DNA from 2 places in the Arthrobacter sp. D3-16 genome. Region 1 is predicted to be linked to the other one. Evidence: riboswitches for the same ligand, from Rfam matches in the RefSeq annotation. Region 1 holds a riboswitch; the other holds the start of a gene.

Evidence for each region. A riboswitch is a leader RNA that binds a small molecule or an ion and turns the genes downstream of it on or off. The one in region 1 is predicted to bind glycine.
Region 2: linked by a shared signal. The riboswitch ahead of gcvP (aminomethyl-transferring glycine dehydrogenase) and the one ahead of gcvP (aminomethyl-transferring glycine dehydrogenase) in region 1 are both predicted to bind glycine.

The regions. Positions count from the first base shown of each region.
Region 1 covers NZ_CP096437.1:3,501,088-3,510,507, forward strand. Annotated here, with positions in the region: gene M1D32_RS16380 (L-serine ammonia-lyase) at 1-977, opposite strand, end outside; gene glyA (serine hydroxymethyltransferase) at 1,036-2,349, opposite strand; gene gcvH (glycine cleavage system protein GcvH) at 2,361-2,744, opposite strand; gene gcvT (glycine cleavage system aminomethyltransferase GcvT) at 2,866-4,032, opposite strand; gene gcvP (aminomethyl-transferring glycine dehydrogenase) at 4,042-6,894, opposite strand; glycine riboswitch at 6,947-7,054, opposite strand; glycine riboswitch at 7,056-7,153, opposite strand; gene M1D32_RS16405 (hypothetical protein) at 7,288-7,599, opposite strand; gene M1D32_RS16410 (DUF427 domain-containing protein) at 7,722-8,006, shown strand; gene M1D32_RS16415 (DUF3846 domain-containing protein) at 8,097-8,441, opposite strand; gene M1D32_RS16420 (hypothetical protein) at 8,555-8,995, shown strand; gene M1D32_RS16425 (GOLPH3/VPS74 family protein) at 8,961-9,420, opposite strand, start outside.
Region 2 covers NZ_CP096437.1:3,273,343-3,282,762, forward strand. Annotated here, with positions in the region: gene M1D32_RS15300 (lipid II:glycine glycyltransferase FemX) at 1-253, opposite strand, end outside; gene M1D32_RS15305 (TspO/MBR family protein) at 448-993, shown strand; gene M1D32_RS15310 (L-serine ammonia-lyase) at 1,027-2,454, opposite strand; gene gcvT (glycine cleavage system aminomethyltransferase GcvT) at 2,494-3,654, opposite strand; gene gcvP (aminomethyl-transferring glycine dehydrogenase) at 3,665-6,553, opposite strand; glycine riboswitch at 6,735-6,833, opposite strand; gene M1D32_RS15325 (TetR/AcrR family transcriptional regulator) at 6,924-7,463, opposite strand; gene M1D32_RS15330 (MFS transporter) at 7,530-9,098, shown strand; gene M1D32_RS15335 (Dps family protein) at 9,207-9,420, opposite strand, start outside.

The sequences.
Region 1 (9,420 bases):
TGGCTGGCGTTCTCCATCCCCGGCGCGAAATGCAGCGCGTAATACAGCACCGCCGGGATGATCCCGGCAGCCCCGTTCGTGGGCGCGGTGACCACCCGCCCGCCGGACGCGTTCTCCTCATTCACAGCAAGGGCGATCAAGTTAACCCACTCCTGCCAATACTTCGGGTCGTGGAAGTCCTCATCCTGGCCTTCACTGTCAGGCCGGGAACTTTCCTTCTTGAGCCGGTCATACCAGTCAGGGGCACGACGGCGGACCTTCAATCCGCCCGGCAGCACACCTTCGCGTTTGAGGCTGGTGGCCACGCAGCCCTCCATCACGGAGTAGATATGAAGCAGGCCCTCGCGGATCTCTTCAGGAGTGCGGCTGTCTTCCTCGTTGACCCGCATCACGTCGCTGATGCCGAGGCCGGTAGTCCGGCAGTGCTCCAGGAGTTCCGCGGCCGTCCGGAAGGGCAGGGGCAGTTCCTTCTTGGACTCCTCCAGTTCCTGCTGCGCCGCGTCCTCCTCGCCCTCGCGGACGATGAACCCGCCGCCCACCGAGAAGAAGGTCGCGGTGTGCAGGATCTTGCCATCGGCGTCGGAAACGGTGAACGTCATACCGTTGGTGTGCCGCGGCAGGATGGTCAGCGGCCGCAGCACCATGTCCTTCACCCCATACGGCAGGGGAACCGCACCGGCCAGCTGCAGGATTCCAGTCTCCGCGATCGCGGCCAGGCGTTCCTCCACCTCGTCCGGCAGGATCAACTCCGGATGAAACCCCTCCAGCCCCAGCAGGATCGCAGTCATGGTGCCGTGGCCGTGGCCCGTCGCCGCGAGCGACCCGTAGAGGTCCACCCGGAGCGATGCCACCTCAGCCAACATGCCGGAGCCCTTGAGCTCCTCGGCAAACACAGCGGCAGCCCGCATCGGCCCCACAGTGTGCGAGGAAGAAGGACCGATCCCAATACTAAACAGATCAAATACGCCGACTGCCATGCGTGTGGTTCCTAACTGGAGAAGTGGTCAGATTGGCAACGGGACCGCGGAGCCGGGGTCACGACAGTGGTGCGACGCCCGGGTAGAGGGGGTGGGCTTTAGCGAGGGTCTCGACGCGGTTCCGCAGTTCCGAAAGGTCCGTGTCGGCGTCGGCCGTCAAAGCTTCGGCGATGATGTCTGCAACCTCGCGGAAGGCAGCCTCACCGAAGCCGCGCGTGGCGAGCGCCGGCGTGCCGATCCGGAGGCCGGAGGTGACCATCGGCGGGCGGGGATCGAACGGGACGGCGTTGCGGTTGACCGTGATGTCGATGGCCGCGAGGCGGTCCTCGGCCTGCTGCCCGTTCAGCTCGCAGTTGCGCAGGTCAACGAGGACCAGATGCACGTCGGTGCCGCCGGAGATCACGCTGATGCCCTTGGCGGTGACGTCGGGCTGGATGAGACGCTCGGCCAGGATCCGGGCACCGGCGAGGACGCGCTGCTGGCGCTCCTTGAACTCGGCGGATGCAGCGATCTTGAACGCCACGGCCTTGCCCGCAATGACGTGCTCCAGCGGGCCGCCCTGCTGGCCGGGAAACACAGCCGAGTTGATCTTCTTGGCGATGTCGGCGTCGTTGCTCAGGATGATGCCGCCGCGCGGACCGGCGAGGGTCTTGTGCGTGGTGGACGTGGTGACGTGCGCATACGGCACCGGGTTCGGGTGCAGGCCGGCGGCCACCAGGCCGGCGAAGTGCGCCATGTCCACCATGAGGTAGGCGCCCACGGAGTCCGCGATCCGGCGGAACTCGGCGAAGTCCAGCTGACGGGCGTAGGCGGACCAGCCGGCAACAATCAGCGCGGGCTTGGTCTCCTGCGCCAGGCGCTCCACCTCGGCCATGTCCACGGTGTGGGTGTCCTCGCGGACGCCGTACGGGACCACGTTGTAGAGCTTGCCAGAGTAGTTGATCTTCATGCCGTGCGTGAGGTGGCCGCCGTGGGCCAGGTTCAGGCCCATAATGGTGTCGCCGGGCTTGATCAGCGCGTGCATCACCGAGGCGTTGGCCTGCGCGCCGGAGTGCGGCTGCACGTTCGCGAAGTCCGCGCCGAACAGTGCCTTGATGCGGTCGATGGCGAGCTGCTCGACGACGTCCACGTGCTCGCAGCCGCCGTAGTAGCGCTTGCCCGGGTAGCCCTCGGCGTACTTGTTCGTCAGCACCGAACCCTGCGCCTGCATTACGGCGACGGCGGTGTGGTTTTCGGAGGCGATCATCTCCAGGCCGTCGCGCTGGCGGGTGAGTTCGTCGTCGATCTTCCCGGCGATTTCGGGGTCCAGAGTGGACAGGTCGGCGTCCAGGGACGGGGAGACGACCTGCTCGAAGGCTGCTGTTGTGGTCATGCCCGCGCCGCTCACAGCTCGCCGCCGTTAGCTGCCGCGTACTCTTCGGCGGACATCAGGGGGCCTTCTTCCGTGACGGCCACCTTGAACAGCCAGCCGGCGCCGTAGGGATCGTTGTTGATCAGGGCGGGATCGGAGACCACTTCGTCGTTGATCTCCACGACCTCGCCCGTGACCGGTGCGTAGAGGTCCGAGACGGACTTGGTGGATTCAACCTCGCCGCAGGTCTCCCCCGCGGTGACCGTGGAGCCAACCTCCGGCAGGTCCACGTACACGATGTCGCCCAGTGCCTCGGCGGCGACGGCCGAGATACCAATGTTGGCGGGGCCGGATCCGTCAGCGGCAACCCACTCGTGCTCGGCGGAGTACTTCAGTTCAGCAACAACTATTGCCATGTGTGTTTCCTTAGGTTCGTGTTTGAAAAAGTCCCCACCGTCTCCCTAGCCTCGCAAGCTCGGCCAGGGAACCCTGACGGCGTGGGCCCAGCACTATGAAAAGTGCAGGGTGACGTTTTGGTTACTTTTGGCGCTTGTAGAACGGCAGCGCTACTACTTCGAAGGGTTCTGCCTTGCCGCGGAGGTCGATGTCCAGGGCGGTGCCGGGTGCTGAGTGTTCGACGTCGACATAGGCCAGGGCGATCGGGTAACCCAGAGTGGGGCTCGGCTGGCCGGAGGTCACCTCACCAACGACTTTTCCGTCCTTGAGGACCGGGTAGTAGCTGCGTCCGGCGCGGCGGCCGAGGCCCTTGAGGCCCACCAGCTTGCGGCCGGAGGTGGAGCCGGCGCCCAACGCCTTGAGCTCCGCCAGCACGGCCTTGCCGATGAAGTCCGACTCCTTCGTGAGCGAAACAACCGGGCCCAGGCCTGCCGCATACGGGTTGACCTCGCGGGAAAGCTCGTTGCCGTAGAGGGGCATGCCGGCTTCCAGGCGGAGCGAGTCGCGGCATGCCAGCCCGGCGGGGATGAGGCCGTGGCCCGCGCCAACTTCGAGCAGGGCGTCCCACAGGCCAGCGGCGTCCTCGTTTGGGATGTAGACCTCGAAGCCGTCCTCGCCGGTGTACCCGGTGCGGGCGAGCAGCAGTTCCTGGACAGTGCCGTTGACGGTAATCCCTACTTCAACGGCCGCGTAGTACTTGAGTCCGGTCACTAGGGAGTGCTGTTCAGCCGGGATGAGCTGGAGCAGGATGGCCTCGGCGTTCGGTCCCTGCACAGCGATCAGGGACGTCTCGGCGGAGACATCGTTCACGGTCACGTCGAAGGAGGCAGCCCGCTCGGCCAGTGCGGCCGCAACTACCGCAGCGTTGCCGGCGTTGGGGACCACCAAGTATTTGGCTGTCCCATCCGCAGCCGCGGGAAGGCGGTAGGTGATGAGGTCGTCGATGATGCCGCCGTCTTCCTGGCAGATCAGCGAGTATTTCGCCTTGCCCACCGCCACCGCGGACAGCTTGCCGGCCAAGGCGTAGTCCAGGAAAGCGCCGGCGTCCGGGCCGGTGACCCAGACTTCGCCCATGTGGGAGAGGTCGAACAGGCCGGCGCTCTGGCGCACCGCGTGGTGCTCGGCCAGTTCGGAGCTGTACTTCAGGGGCATCTGCCAGCCGCCGAAGTCGGTGAACGAGGCGCCGGCAATTTTGTGCTGCTCATACAGCGCTGTGTAGTTCTCAAGCGCGGTGTAATTCTCAGTCATTGCTGATCCTTAGTTCTCGAACTCGGAAAGTGGCGGGCAGGAGCAGACCAGGTTGCGGTCCCCTGCCGCGCCGTCAATACGGCCCACGGGCGGGAAGTACTTGTCCTGCCGCAGCGAAGACACGGGGAAGGCGGCCTGCTCACGCGGGTAGGAACGGTTCCAGTCAGACGAGACGACGGCGGCTGCCGTGTGGGGTGCGTTGCGCAGCGGGGACTTCTCCACGGAGAAGTCGCCATTGGCCACCTGGTCGATTTCCTGGCGGATGGTGATCATGGCTTCAATGAAGCGGTCGATCTCCGCGAGGTCCTCGGACTCCGTGGGCTCCACCATCAGCGTGCCCGCCACCGGGAAGGACAGTGTGGGGGCGTGGAAGCCGAAGTCGATGAGGCGCTTGGCCACATCCTCGGCGGTGATGCCGGTCCTGGCCGTCAGGTCGCGCAGGTCAAGGATGCACTCGTGCGCCACCAGGCCGCTCTCCCCCGTGTAAAGAACCGGGAAGTGCTCATCGAGCCGCGCGGCAACGTAGTTCGCAGCCAGCAGCGCGGACTTGGTGGCTTCGGTCAGGCCCTGGCCGCCCATCAGCTTCACATACGCCCAGGAAATCGGCAGCACGCCGGCCGAACCGAAGCGCGAAGCGGAAATCGCCACCCCGTGACCGGCTTCGTGGGCGGCCTTGTTGGCGTCACCCGGCATAAACGGCGCGAGGTGCGCCTTGGCAGCAACAGGTCCGACGCCGGGTCCGCCGCCGCCGTGCGGGATGCAGAAGGTCTTGTGCAGGTTCAGGTGCGAAACGTCGCCGCCGAACTTGCCCGGCTGCGCCAAGCCCACCAAAGCGTTGAGGTTCGCGCCGTCAACGTACACCTGGCCGCCGGCGGCGTGGACGGCATCGCACACCTCGCGCACATCCGAGTCGTACACCCCGTGCGTTGACGGGTAGGTGATCATGATGGCCGAGAGGACGTCCTTGTGGGCCTCGATCTTGGCCTGCAGGTCGGCGTGGTCGATGGTGCCGTCAGCGGCGGTGGCCACAACTACAACCTTCATGCCGGCGAGGACGGCGGAGGCGGCGTTGGTGCCATGCGCCGAAGCAGGAATGAGGCAGACGTTGCGCTGCTGGTCGCCGCGGGAGTGGTGGTAGCCGCGGATCGCCAGCAGGCCGGCAAGCTCGCCCTGGGAACCGGCGTTGGGCTGGATGGACACCTGGTCGTACCCGGTTATCTCCGCGAGATCAGCTTCCAGGCCGGCAATGAGTTCGCGCCAACCGGCTGTCTGGGAATCCGGAGCAAAGGGGTGGATCGAGGCGAACTCGGGCCAGGAGATGGCTTCCATCTCGGCCGTGGCGTTCAGCTTCATGGTGCAGGAACCCAGCGGGATCATGGTGCGGTCCAGCGCCAGGTCCCGGTCCGAGAGGCGGCGGATGTAGCGCAGCAGCTGGGTCTCGGAGCGGTGGGTGTTGAACACCGGGTGCTGCAGGTAGGTGGAGGTGCGCAGCACCGACGCGGGCAGCTCGAAGCCGGAAGCTTCCACAACGGGACCGGCACCAAAGGCGACGACAACCGCCGAGAGGACCTCCGGCGTCGTGGTCTCATCGACTGACACGCCAACTGTGTCCGCATCGATGAGGCGCAGGTTGATGCCGCGGGCTTCGGCTGCAGTGATCACCTTGGCAGCCTTGCCGGGCACGCGGACGGTGAGGGTGTCGAAGAAGGTGTCGGATACCAGTTCACGGCCGGCGATCTTCAGCGTGGTGGCCAGGGCGCGGGTGTTGTTGTGGACGGTCTCGGCGATCGCCTTAAGGCCGTCGGGACCGTGGTACACGGCATAGAAAGACGAGACGATGGCGAGCAGTGCCTGTGCGGTGCAGATGTTGGAGGTGGCCTTCTCGCGGCGGATGTGCTGCTCGCGGGTCTGCAGGGCCAGGCGGTAGGCGGGGACACCGGCGTCGTCCTTGGAAACGCCCACGATGCGGCCGGGAAGGGTGCGTTCCATGCCCTGGCGGACGGCCATGTACGCGGCGTGCGGTCCCCCAAAGAACAACGGCACGCCAAAGCGCTGGGTGGAGCCGACGGCGATGTCCGCGCCCTGCTCGCCCGGCGGAGTGATGAGGGTGAGGGCCAGGAGGTCGGCGGCGACGGTGACCAGGGCGCCGCGGTCCTTGGCCTCCGCGATGACGGCGGACTGGTCCCAGACCCGGCCGGAGACGCCGGGCTGCTGGAGAACGACGCCGTTGATGTCGCCGTCGGGCAGTCCGTTGGTGAGGTCGGCGATCTCCACCTCGAAGCCGAGGGCCTCCGCGCGGCCCAGCACGATGGCGATGGTCTGCGGGAGGAGGTCGGCGTCGAGGACGGTCTTGCCGTCCTTGGAAGTCTTGGATTTGTTGGCGCGGCGCATCAGCAGCACGGCTTCGGCGACGGCGGTGGCTTCGTCCAGGAGAGAGGCGTTGGCCACCGGGAGGGCAGTGAGATCCTGGACCATGGTCTGGAAGTTCAGGAGTGCCTCGAGCCGGCCCTGGGAAATTTCCGGCTGGTACGGGGTGTAGGCGGTGTACCAGGCGGGGGCTTCAAGGATGTTGCGGCGGATCACCGGCGGGGTCACGGTGTCGTAGTAGCCCTGGCCGATCATCTGAACGGCCATCTTGTTTTTGCCGGCAAGCTTGCGGAGCTCGGCGAGGACCTCGACTTCGCTGAGGGCACTCTCGAGGGTGAGGGGCTTGTCCTGGCGGATGGAATCGGGGACCGCACTGTCGACGAGGCCATCGACACTGTCGTAGCCGACGGCCTTGAGCATGGTGTCGATGTCGGACTGGCGGCGCGCGCCGATATGGCGGTCTGCGAAGGTGGTGGGGGACGACGGAACCGTCATGAGAGGAACTCCATAATTCAGGTGGTGCCGAGACACCACGTTGATTCGGGTTCCTCCCCGCTCTGTATTGGACCTGAGAGTTTTGCGTTGCCCTGCTGTTCAGCGGGGCGCCACTTGCACCGTCGGTGAGCCCGGTTGCCCGGACTGCTTTCCAGAGTTGCCTTGCCGCGGCGGTACGTGGGCCTGAGAGATTCCTGGGGAGGATTTGCTCCTACGGCGCCTGCTGAACGTACCGGCAGGACTCTCCCGCCGCAGATCATAAGCACGTGCCACTGGTGGGTGACACGGCTCACACCATACCGGGTTGCTGGGCGGGATGCAAAACGGGGGGCATTTTCAGGCGGGCTTACGACGGCGGGAGGTGCCGGCGTCGCGCACTCACCGAACTGCGGGTCAGGGCTTCCTGGGGCCGGCTTTTGTGCCGATCCGGTACCCGGCCCAGAATGCCAGGACGAGCAAACCGACGACGGCGATTGCCAGGCCTGCCTGCGCCCCTGGCGTAACGAAGGCCAAGCCGCTTCCGCTGAAGGGCTCGTTGCTCAGCGGCGCGTAGGCGAACCAGCCAAAGCTGACATTTTGGCTGTTGCTCCACGCGACGAAGCACCCCACCAGCACTACGGCGAGGGCCGCTATCGGCAGGACAGCTCCGCGGAAGCGGGCAGGTCTTGGCGTTTTGGCTGCGTCAGGTGTGGTGTTTTCCCCCATGCAGGCGAGTCTAGTGGTGCAGCTGATCGTTACCCCGCCCCCTCCCGGGAACAAGCGCGCACACCATGCCGTTGGGATACCTACGAGCGGCATTGCGGCGGAACCCAACAGAACGGAACCACATGGTCAGGGCTATCTGGAACGGAAAAGTCATCGCCGAATCCACCGATACCGTGGTGGTGGAGGGCAACCATTACTTCCCGCGGGATGCAGTGAATGCGGGCTACCTCAGGGACAGTGACCTCTATTCGGTCTGCCCCTGGAAGGGTAAGGCCGGCTACCACTCGCTGGAAGTGGACGGAAAGCTGAATGTGGACGCGGCCTGGTACTACCCGGAGCCCAAGGCACGCGCCAAGCAGATCGAGGACCGCATCGCGTTCTGGCGCGGTGTGACCATCGAGGCGTAGCAGCGGAAAGCAACGGGCGACGGCGGGACTTCCCGCCGCCGCCCGTTGCTTTTGCCAGGGCCCTCCATCGCGCCCTGCTCACCGCTGCTGCTAAGCGGCCAATGGCATATCGAATAGCTGCTCGGCCAGCCTGATGAGGTGGCGGGGAGCGTCGGTCTCTTCGCCGAGGTTTGTGTGGCCCAGAAACATGGCGGTTCCGTGGATGGTCTCATCGAAATCGATGCCCGCTTCACGGATGAGGACTTCGGCGCGAAGGTTCTCGGCGTACCTGATCCCCTCACTGTCCAGGTAGGCATGCCAGTCGGTGCTGGCGATGCGGCCTACCTCCCCTGCGACCACCCGCTGTAGTGCTGGAAGGTCCAGCTCAACGGTTCTGATGTGGACAGCGTGGGCAAGGCGGGCAGGGACCACTAAGGCCTTGACGGAAGTGTTCATGCTGGTGTCCTTGTTGCTGAAAAGCGAGGTCTAGGCGCCGCGGGGTGGCGCGGGCAGCCGACTGGGCTAGGAGTCCCGCTTCGGCTGCCCGCTGGCATGTTTAGCGCTGGTTTTTGCGCGGCTTTACGAAGTTAATTCCGCTGTTTTCGTTTTTGGCTCTTTTGTCGGCCCTTTTTTCGAGGATCGACTTGCCGGCTTTTTTAGCGGCGCTGCTTTTCGGGGATTTTCCTGACATCGGAATCACGCCTTTCTATGCTTTGCGTTACCCGATACCATACCTACTTTTATTTTTTATGCCAGTCCTCAAAAAACCTGGTCCAGCGGCGATTTGGCAGCCTCGAAGCGAGGCCAAGGAGTTTGACGAGTACGGTTATCTCCTTTTGAGCTTCATGACAGAAGAGCCTCTATTGGTCTTCTTCTGTCAACGATCGCAAGAAAGGCTGGAAAAGCAGCAAATTTGCACTGTCGCTTTTTCATGGCAGCCTTGCCAATTACGTTCCGGCGACAGCCCAGGCAGGCTCAAAGATTTGCCGCTTCTTCCTCAGCCAGCCTGACCATGCGAAGCTCGTCCTCGACCGCGCGCGACGGCCAATAGTCTTTCGACAGCTCGCTTGCCCGGATTCTGTCTGCCTCCGGGAAGAGCTTCGGGAGCAGTCCGGACGCCTGAAGCAGTGCGATCAGCACGATGGTCCTGGCATCGGATGCCTTGGGAACGGGCTTGGCGCCGGGCAGGTTGGGGCCAGGCGCCACCGACGCGGTTGCCCCGCCATCCGTGGTCCCCGCACCAGTTGCCCTGTCCCCGGTTGGCGTGGTATCCGGCACCTCGAGGTTGGACGGTGCACCGCTGAGCGCGGCCTCGATCCTCTTCAGCAGCGCCGCCTCGGGAGCATGGTCCTTCTCCGGGAACCGCACGGCCCGGAACCGGCCCAGGTGCTTTTCACCGACATGCTCCACGATGCCCAGCGACACCAGCCCGTCG
Region 2 (9,420 bases), 230 kb from region 1:
CGGCGAGGTCGGGGCCCTTGATGAGGTACCAGAGCCTGCCAAGCACCGGGAACTTCTTTTCAAGCACCAGGTTGTAGCTGGCGGTGCCGGAGCTTTCCAGCACCAGGAACATGACCTTCCAGCCAGTGCCGTTCTTTACCGACGCGTATGCCGCGGACTGCAGCATGTTGCCGCCGTTCGGGTTGGCCGTGACGTGCTTGTCCCAGTTTTCAATTTCCTCGGCTGTGGCAAAACGTGCGGTGAATTCTCGCAAGGGGGCCGTGTCCAATCAGGGGTTGTGCGCGGTTCTGTACTCGTGGCTGCGTGCGGACATGCAACCTCAAGTCTAAAGCCTGGCGGGGCGGGGGCTTTCCAGCGCGGCGGGCCGAAGCCCTCCTGCCGGCGCTGCCGGAGATGCCAAAACCCCGCTGCCTTGACTCGGGAATGCGTTGTGGCGAGGGTTGAAGCATGCAGCCGCATCCCGAACAGTTGAGGCCCCAGCAGGACAGACCTGTTGAACGGCCGGGGCTTGGCAGGCAGATCGTGGCCTTGCTGGTGTTCCTTGCCACGTCCTTCCTCGTCGCCGGGCTGGGTGCCCTTGCCACCGCGGGCAACGTGGACGGGTGGTACACCGCCGCGGACAAGGCCCCGTGGTCACCGCCCAACACTGTCTTCGGGCCTGTCTGGACCATCCTGTACACGGCGATGGCGGTTGCAGCCTGGCTGGTATGGCGGAAACAGTCACCAGGCAGCAGGCGCGCCCTGGCTGCCTACGCAGCCCAGCTGGCGCTGAACCTGGCCTGGACCCCGGTATTTTTCGGTCTTTATCCAGCCATTGGGTCGGCTGCGCTGTGGTTGGCGCTGGTCATCATCCTCGCCCTCATCGCCGCCGTCTCGGTGACAGTGCTGTACTTCGGACCCATCAGCCGGACCGCCGGGCTGCTCCTGCTGCCGTACATCACCTGGCTCGTGTTCGCAGCCACGCTCAACGGGTGGGCTGCCATCCATAACTGACGGCGCACGTCACGTCGGCGGGGCCAGTCACCGTCAGCAGACGGCGACGTTGACGGCGAGGCCGCCCATCGCCGTTTCCTTGTATTTGGAGCTCATGTCCTTGCCGGTCTCGCGCATGGTCACAATGACCTCATCGAGGGAGACCCGGTGCGAGCCGTCACCCCAGAGCGCCATCTTCGCGGCGTTGATGGCCTTCGCTGCAGCGATCGCGTTGCGTTCGATGCAGGGCACCTGCACCAGCCCGCCGATCGGATCACAGGTCAGGCCCAGGTTGTGCTCCATCGCGATCTCCGCGGCGTTCTCCACCTGCGCCGGGGTCCCGCCCATCACCTCGGCCAGGCCGGCGGCAGCCATCGACGACGCCGACCCCACCTCACCCTGGCAGCCCACCTCAGCCCCCGAAATGGACGCCTGCTCCTTGTACAGCACCCCGACGGCGCCGGCAGCGAGCAGGAACTTCACCACCACGTCGTCGCGGTCCTCCTGGCTGGCGTTCTCCATCCCCGGCGCGAAATGCAGCGCGTAATACAGCACCGCAGGGATGATCCCGGCAGCCCCGTTCGTGGGCGCGGTGACCACCCGCCCGCCGGACGCGTTCTCCTCATTCACAGCAAGGGCGATCAAGTTAACCCACTCCTGCCAATACTTCGGGTCGTGGAAGTCCTCATCCTGGCCTTCACTGTCAGGCCGGGAACTTTCCTTCTTGAGCCGGTCGTACCAGTCAGGGGCACGACGGCGGACCTTCAGCCCGCCCGGCAGCACGCCCTCACGCTTGAGGCTCGTCTGCACACATTCCTCCATGACGGACCAGATGTGCAGCAGTCCCTTCCGGATTTCTTCCTCGGAGCGGGACGCCTTCTCGTTGACCAGCATGATGTCGCCAATCGACAGCCCCTTGGACTGGCAGCGCCCCAGCAGCTCTGCAGCCGTCCGGAAAGGCAACGGCAGTTCCTTCTTGGACTCCTCCAGCTCCTGCTGCGCGGCATCCTCCTCGCCCTCGCGGACGATGAACCCACCGCCCACGGAAAAGAACGTGGCGGTGTGGAGGATCTCGTCCTCCGCATCAAAGATGGTGAACGTCATGCCGTTGGTATGCCGCGGCAGGATGGTCAGCGGCCGCAGCACCATGTCCTTCACCCCATACGGCAGGGGCACCGCACCGGCCAGCTGCAGGATTCCAGTCTCCGCGATCGCGGCCAGGCGTTCCTCCACCTCGTCCGGCAGGATCAACTCCGGATGAAACCCCTCCAGCCCCAGCAGGATCGCAGTCATGGTGCCGTGGCCATGGCCCGTCGCCGCGAGCGACCCGTAGAGGTCCACCCGCAGCGATGCCACACGGTCCAGGGCGCCGGAGGATTTCAGCTCCTCCGCGAATACGGCGGCCGCCCGCATCGGCCCCACAGTATGCGAACTTGAAGGCCCGATTCCGATGGAAAAAAGATCAAAGACACCAACAGCCATGCGCGTGTTCCTAACTAAGTTCTGGTCGGGCCAGCGGAGCTACCTGGTGCGTTTGTAGAACGGCAGGTCGACTACTTCGAACGGCTCTGCCTTGCCGCGGAGATCAACCTCCAGGGCGGTGCCGACTTCGGTGAAGTCGACGTCGACGTAGGCCAGGGCGATCGGGTAGCCCAGGGTGGGGCTTGGCTGGCCGGAGGTGACTTCGCCAACGACGTTGCCGTCCTTGAGCACCGGGTAGTGGGCGCGGCCGGCGCGGCGGCCCAGGCCCTTGAGGCCGACCAGCCTGCGGCCGGACGTTCTGCCAACCCCGGCTTCCTTTTTGGCGGCCAGCGCGGCCTTGCCCACGAAGTCGCCTTCCTTGGAAAGCGCGACGACGGGTCCCAGGCTTGCGGCGAAGGGGTCCCCCTGCAGGGACAGCTCATTGCCGTACAGCGGCATGCCTGCTTCGAGACGGAGCGAATCGCGGGAGGCGAGGCCGGCGGGAGTCAGCTCCCCTTCATCCGCGATGGCGACGAGTGCCTGCCAAAGGCCAGCGGCGTCGTCGTTGGACACAAAAATTTCAAACCCGTCCTCGCCGGTGTAGCCGGTGCGGGCGAGCAGGAGGTCCCGTCCGGCGCCGCCCACCAGGACGGGAACCACCACGGCGGCGTAGTACTTCAGCTCCGTCACGAGTTCATGCTGAGCGGCCGGGACCAGGCGCAGCAGCAGCTCCTGCGCATTGGGGCCCTGGACGGCGATCAGCGAGGTGGTGGCGGAAGCGTCTTCGACGCTGACGTCGAAGCCGGCAGCCCGCTCGGCAAGGGCAGTGGCAACAACCCCGGCGTTGCCTGCGTTGGGGACCACCAGGAAAGCGTCGCTGCCGCCTCCTGAGGTGCCCTCACCTGCAGTGCGTCGGTACGTGATGAGGTCGTCGATGATGCCGCCGTCCTCGTCACAGATCAGCGAGTACTTTGCCTTTCCCACGGGCATGGCGGAAATCTTTCCCACCAGGGCGTAGTCCAGGAACGCGGCGGCGTCCGCTCCGGTAACCCAGACCTCGCCCATGTGGGAGAGGTCAAAGAGGCCTGCGGCGTTGCGCACCGCGTGGTGCTCCGCCAGTTCGGAGCTGTACTTCAGGGGCATCTGCCAGCCGCCGAAGTCGGTGAAGGATGCGCCCAGTTTCTTGTGCTCGTCGTAGAGGGCTGTGTACTTTTCGGTCATGGCGCCGGCCTTAGTTCTCGAACTCGGAAAGCGGCGGGCAGGAGCAGATCAGGTTCCGGTCGCCGGCCGCGCCGTCGATGCGGCCCACCGGCGGGAAGTACTTGTCCTGCTTCAAGGACTTCACCGGGAACACGGCCTGCTCGCGCGGGTAGGCGCGGTCCCAGTCACTGCTGATGGCAGCCGCGGCGGTGTGGGGAGCGTTGCGCAGCGGGCTGTCAGCAACGGTGAAGTCACCCTGCGCCACCTGGTCGATTTCTGCGCGGATGGAAATCATGGCCTCAATGAAGCGGTCGATCTCGCCGAGGTCCTCGGATTCCGTGGGCTCCACCATCAGGGTGCCCGCAACGGGGAAGGCCAGGGTGGGGGCGTGGAAGCCGTAGTCGATAAGGCGCTTGGCCACATCCTCGGCGGTGACACCGGTCCTGGCCGTGACCTCGCGCAGGTCCAGGATGCACTCGTGGGCCACCAGCCCGCCTTCTCCGGTGTACAGGACCGGAAAGAAGTCGTTCAGGCGGGCAGCGATGTAGTTGGCAGCGAGCAGGGCGGACTTCGTGGCCTCCGTCAGGCCCTGGCCGCCCATGAGCTTCACGTACGCCCAGGAGATGGGGAGCACGCCGGCGGAACCGTACTTGGAGGCGGAGATGGGGACGTCGTTGCCTTCGGTCCAGGTGGCAGCGTTGCCGGGCATAAAGGGCGCGAGGTGCGCCTTCGCAGCCACCGGTCCGACGCCGGGGCCGCCGCCGCCGTGCGGGATGCAGAAGGTCTTGTGCAGGTTCAGGTGCGAGACGTCGCCGCCGAACTGGCCGGGCTGTGCCAACCCGACGAGGGCGTTCAGGTTGGCGCCGTCAATGTAGACCTGGCCGCCGGCGGCGTGGATGGCATCGCAGACTTCCCGCACGTCGGCGTCGTACACCCCGTGCGTTGACGGGTAGGTGATCATGATGCAGGACAGCGCGTCCTTGTTGGCCTCGATCTTGGCGTACAGGTCGGCGTGGTCAATGGTGCCGTCGGCGGCGGTGGCCACCACAACCACCTTCATGCCGGCGAGGACAGCCGAGGCGGCGTTGGTGCCGTGCGCCGACGCCGGGATCAGGCAGACGTTGCGCTGCTGGTCACCGCGCGAGTGGTGGTAGCCGCGGATCGCCAGCAGGCCGGCGAGCTCGCCCTGGGAACCGGCGTTGGGCTGGATGGACACCTGGTCGTACCCGGTGATCTCGGTCAGCTGCGCTTCCAGGTCCGCGATCAGTTCCCGCCAGCCTTCAGTTTGGGAGTCCGGAGCGAACGGGTGGATCGAGGCGAACTCGGGCCAGGAGATGGCTTCCATCTCGGCCGTGGCGTTCAGCTTCATGGTGCAGGAACCCAGCGGGATCATGGTGCGGTCCAGCGCCAGGTCCCGGTCGGAGAGACGGCGGATGTAGCGCAGCAGCTGGGTCTCGGAGCGGTGGGTGTTGAACACCGGGTGCTGCAGGAAGTCGGAGGAGCGCTCGACGGCGGCATCCAGGCCGAACCCGTCCGTCACCTCAGCCAGCCCGGCGCCAAAGGCGGCCAGGACGCCGTCGACAATTTCCGGGGTTGTGGTTTCATCAGTGGAGAAGCCCAGCGTGTCCGCGTCGATGCTGCGCAGGTTGATGCCCTTGGCCTCTGCTGCGGCGATGATGCCCGCCGCCTTGCCGGGAACGGAGACCGTGACGGTGTCGAAGAAGCTGGTGTGCACTACCTCAAGGCCGGCGGCCTTGAGCGAAGCGGCCAGGGTCCTGGCATGAGCGTGTGCGGACTGCGCAATCGCCTTCAGCCCCTCGGGTCCGTGGTAGACGGCGTACATCGAGGCCACGATGGCCAGCAGGGCCTGCGCCGTGCAGATGTTGGAGGTGGCCTTCTCGCGGCGGATGTGCTGCTCACGGGTCTGCAGGGCAAGGCGGTAGGCCGGAGTTCCTGCCGAGTCTTTGGAAACTCCCACCAGCCTGCCGGGCATGGAGCGCTCCAGGCCTTTCTGCACTGCCATGTAGGCGGCGTGCGGGCCGCCATAGAACAGCGGGACGCCGAAGCGCTGTGCCGAGCCGACGGCGATGTCCGCGCCCTGCTCACCCGGAGGCGTGATGAGGGTCAGCGCGAGCAGGTCGGCCGCAACGGTTACCAGGGCGCCGCGCTCCTTGGCGTCGGCGATCACCGCGCTGTGGTCAAACACCCGGCCGGAAGCCCCGGGCTGCTGCAGGACCACCCCGTTGATGGCGCCGTCGGGCAATCCTGTGGAGAGGTCCGCCACCTCAACCTCGAAGCCGAGTGCCTCGGCGCGGCCCCTCACGATGGCGATGGTCTGCGGCAGGCAATCGGCGTCCAGCACTGTCTTGCCGTCGCGCACCTCTTTGTTTTTGTTCGCCCGGCGCATCATCAGCACGGCCTCGGCCACCGCCGTGGCTTCATCAAGCAACGAGGCGTTGGCGATGGGCAGGCCCACCAGGTCCTGGACCATGGTCTGGAAGTTCAGCAGCGCCTCGAGCCGGCCCTGGGAAATCTCGGGCTGGTACGGGGTGTACGCGGTGTACCAGGCCGGACCCTCGAGGATATTGCGCCGGATCACCGGCGGCGTGAAGGTGTCGTAGTAGCCCTGGCCGATCATCTGCACGGCCGTCTTGTTTTTGCCGGCAAGTTTGCGGAGCTCGGCGAGCGCCTCCACCTCGCTCAGCGCGGCCGTCAGTTCCAGCGCGGAGTCCTGGCGGATGTCCTTGGGGACGGCGGTATCCACCAGTGCGTCCACGGTGTCGTAGCCCACTGCCTTGAGCATCGTGTCCACGTCGGCCTCGCGGCGGGCGCCGATATGCCGGTCAACGAAGGTGGCAGCAGCCGGGGCGGCAATAGCCGGAGAGGCGGGGGCCGGAGATACAGTCACGGGGAACTCCATAGCTAAGGCGGCATCAGGGTACGCCGCATCGATTCGGGTTCCTCCCCGCTCTGTATTGGACCTGAGAGTTTCCGCGTTGCCTGCATCCGCTGGCCCCGCTTGCACCGTCGGTGAGCACAGCAGTCCGGGTATCCGGGGGAACCGGATGCCAGGCGGACAGCCTGCTACTTTCCAGAGTTGCCTCGCCGCGGCGGTACATGGGCCTGTGAGATTCCTGGGGAGGTATTGCTCCTACGGCGCCTGCTTGTACCTTCTGGCAGAACTCTCCCGCCGCAGATCAAAGGCTATTCATTTGGGTTTTCCTGGTGGCCGTTTACGGCCCACACATGCACTAATTCTCCTATGCCGCGGGCTCAGGAGCAAATACCGGCTAGCCCCTCAGCCTCTCGACGGCGGCCAGGAGTTCTTCGACCTCCGCCTGCCTGTCGCCGGCGTTTCCGGACGGCCCGCTCTCCCACATGGCGTTGAAGTACAGCCCGTCCCCCATATACAGGACGGCCTTTGCCATCGCCGCTCCCACGTCCTTGCCGATCAGGTCCAGCCATTGCTGCTGGATGACTGCGAAGCGGCGGCGGGCATCCTCGTGGGCCACCTCGGCGAGCCGCGTCACGGCGACAAAAGAACGGTCCATCGGGGTATCGGACCAGAGGGATGACCGGATGAAGTAGGCCGCGGCCCCCTCGGGCGCGGCGGCCATGGCGGCGAGGTCTTCTCCTGCCAGGCGGTCCAACCGCTCCAAGGTTGCGGTGATCAGCGCTTCCTTGTTGGGGAAGTGGTACAGCAGGCCGCCCTTGGACACACCGGCCCGCTTTGCCACCGCATCCAGCGTGGCGGCCCTCTCTCCCACATCGATCAGGAGCTCTTCAAAGGCATCGAGGACTGCATCTCGCGCTACGGGTTTTCGGGGCATGCCTCCCATCATGCATCTCCGGCAGACAATTTCTTAACTATACCGTCCGGACGGTACAGTTATCTCATGACACCGTCCGCCGCCTCCCAGCAAGCACGTACCCGCACTGCCCCGACCGTCCCGGATCCCGCACGGGGCACGTGGCGCGACTGGCTTGCACTCGGGCTGCTGATGTTCCCGGTCCTCCTCGTGGCCGTGGACAATACCGCCCTGACCTTCGCGCTGCCCGCCATCGCGGGCGCACTGGGCACCTCGGGGGTGGAGCTGCTGTGGATTGTGGATGCCTATCCGCTGGTGCTGGCAGGATTACTCGTGGCCATGGGGAGCCTGGGCGACCGGATTGGACGCCGCCGGCTCCTGATCATCGGCAGCATTGGCTTTGCAGCCGTGTCAGCAGTAACAGCCTTCGCTCCCAGCGCCGGCTGGCTGATTGCCGGCCGCGCGTCCCTGGGTTTCTTCGGCGCCATGCTGATGCCCTCAACGCTCTCCCTGATCCGCAACATTTTTGTTGATCCCAACCGCCGGCGGCTGGCCATTGCCATCTGGGCGGCCGGGTTTTCCGGCGGTGCCGCCCTGGGCCCAATTTTTGGCGGGTGGCTCGTTGAGCAGTTCTGGTGGGGAGCAGTACTCCTGGTGGCCGTGCCCATCATGCTGCCCCTGCTGGCCTTCGGACCCGCCTTCATCCCGGAGTCCAAGGACCCAACACCTGGTCGGGTGGATGCGCCGAGCATCCTGCTCTCGCTGCTCACCATGGTTCCGGTGGTCTACGGCATCAAGGAGTTCGCCACCGAAGGTGCCGGACCGCTGGCCCTGGGCAGCCTGGCTTTCGGCCTGGCAATGGGCGCCACTTTTGTCCGGCGGCAGCAGCGGCTGAAGAGCCCGCTGCTGGACATGTCCCTGTTCCGCAACCGGGTGTTCAGCATGGCCATCACGGCAAACGTCCTGGCCCTGTTCTCCTTCAACGGCTTCATCCTCTTCCTGGCGCAGCACCTCCAGCTCCTTGAGGGCATGTCGCCTTCCGCTGCGGGAATGGCAATGATTCCGGCGCTGGTGGCAACCGTTGTGGCGGGCCTTGCGGTGGTGCCGGTAGTGCGGAAGGTCCGGCCGGGTTTCGTGGTGGGCGCCGGTTTGGCCATGAGCGCCGCAGGCTACAGCATGGTGACGTTCGGCAGCCACGCCGACGGGCCGGCACTGCTGCTCGCTGCCCTGCTGGTCCTGGCCCTGGGCGTGGGAACGGCCGAAACCATCTCCAATGACCTCATCCTTGGCAGCGTCCCGGCGGAAAAATCGGGGGCGGCCTCCGCGATCTCGGAGACAGGCTATGAGGTGGGCGCCCTGCTGGGAACTGCCGTCCTGGGCTCCATCCTGACCGCCTCCTACCAGCAGAACCTGCAGCTTCCTGCCGCGGCGGTCGAGGCCGCAGGCCAGGGCAGTGCGCATGCCAGCGAAACCCTGGCCGGGGCCATGGAACTTGCAGCCGGGCTGCCGGCACCCTTGGCGGACGCCGTCCGCCATGCCGCTGGCTCCGCTTTCGACTCCGGCGTGCACGTCACCGCGGCGATCGGGCTGGTGCTGATGGCGACGGCGGCAGTCCTGGCCGCCGTCGTGCTCCGAAAGGTGCCCAAGGCGCAGTAGGGGCGCAGACTGCATAGGGGCTCGCGCGGGCAGGCATAAAAACAGCGCCCGGCTCCGGACTTCGTGTCCGGGCCGGGCGCTGAAAGGCCGTGCGTGATGCCCTGCTGGCTAAGCGTCAGGCGCCGTGACGCTCGCCGTCGGCTTCATGGTTTCGGCGTTCACCATCCAGGCGAACTGCTCGAACTTGGCGATGAACTCGTGGAGCAGGTCAGCCGACGTGGGGTCTTCCTCGTCTACTTCGTCATGGACCTTGCGCATGGTGCCCACGGCAGCTTCCAGGGCTGCGACAATCCGCTCGATGGCGTCCTTGGTACTGATCAGG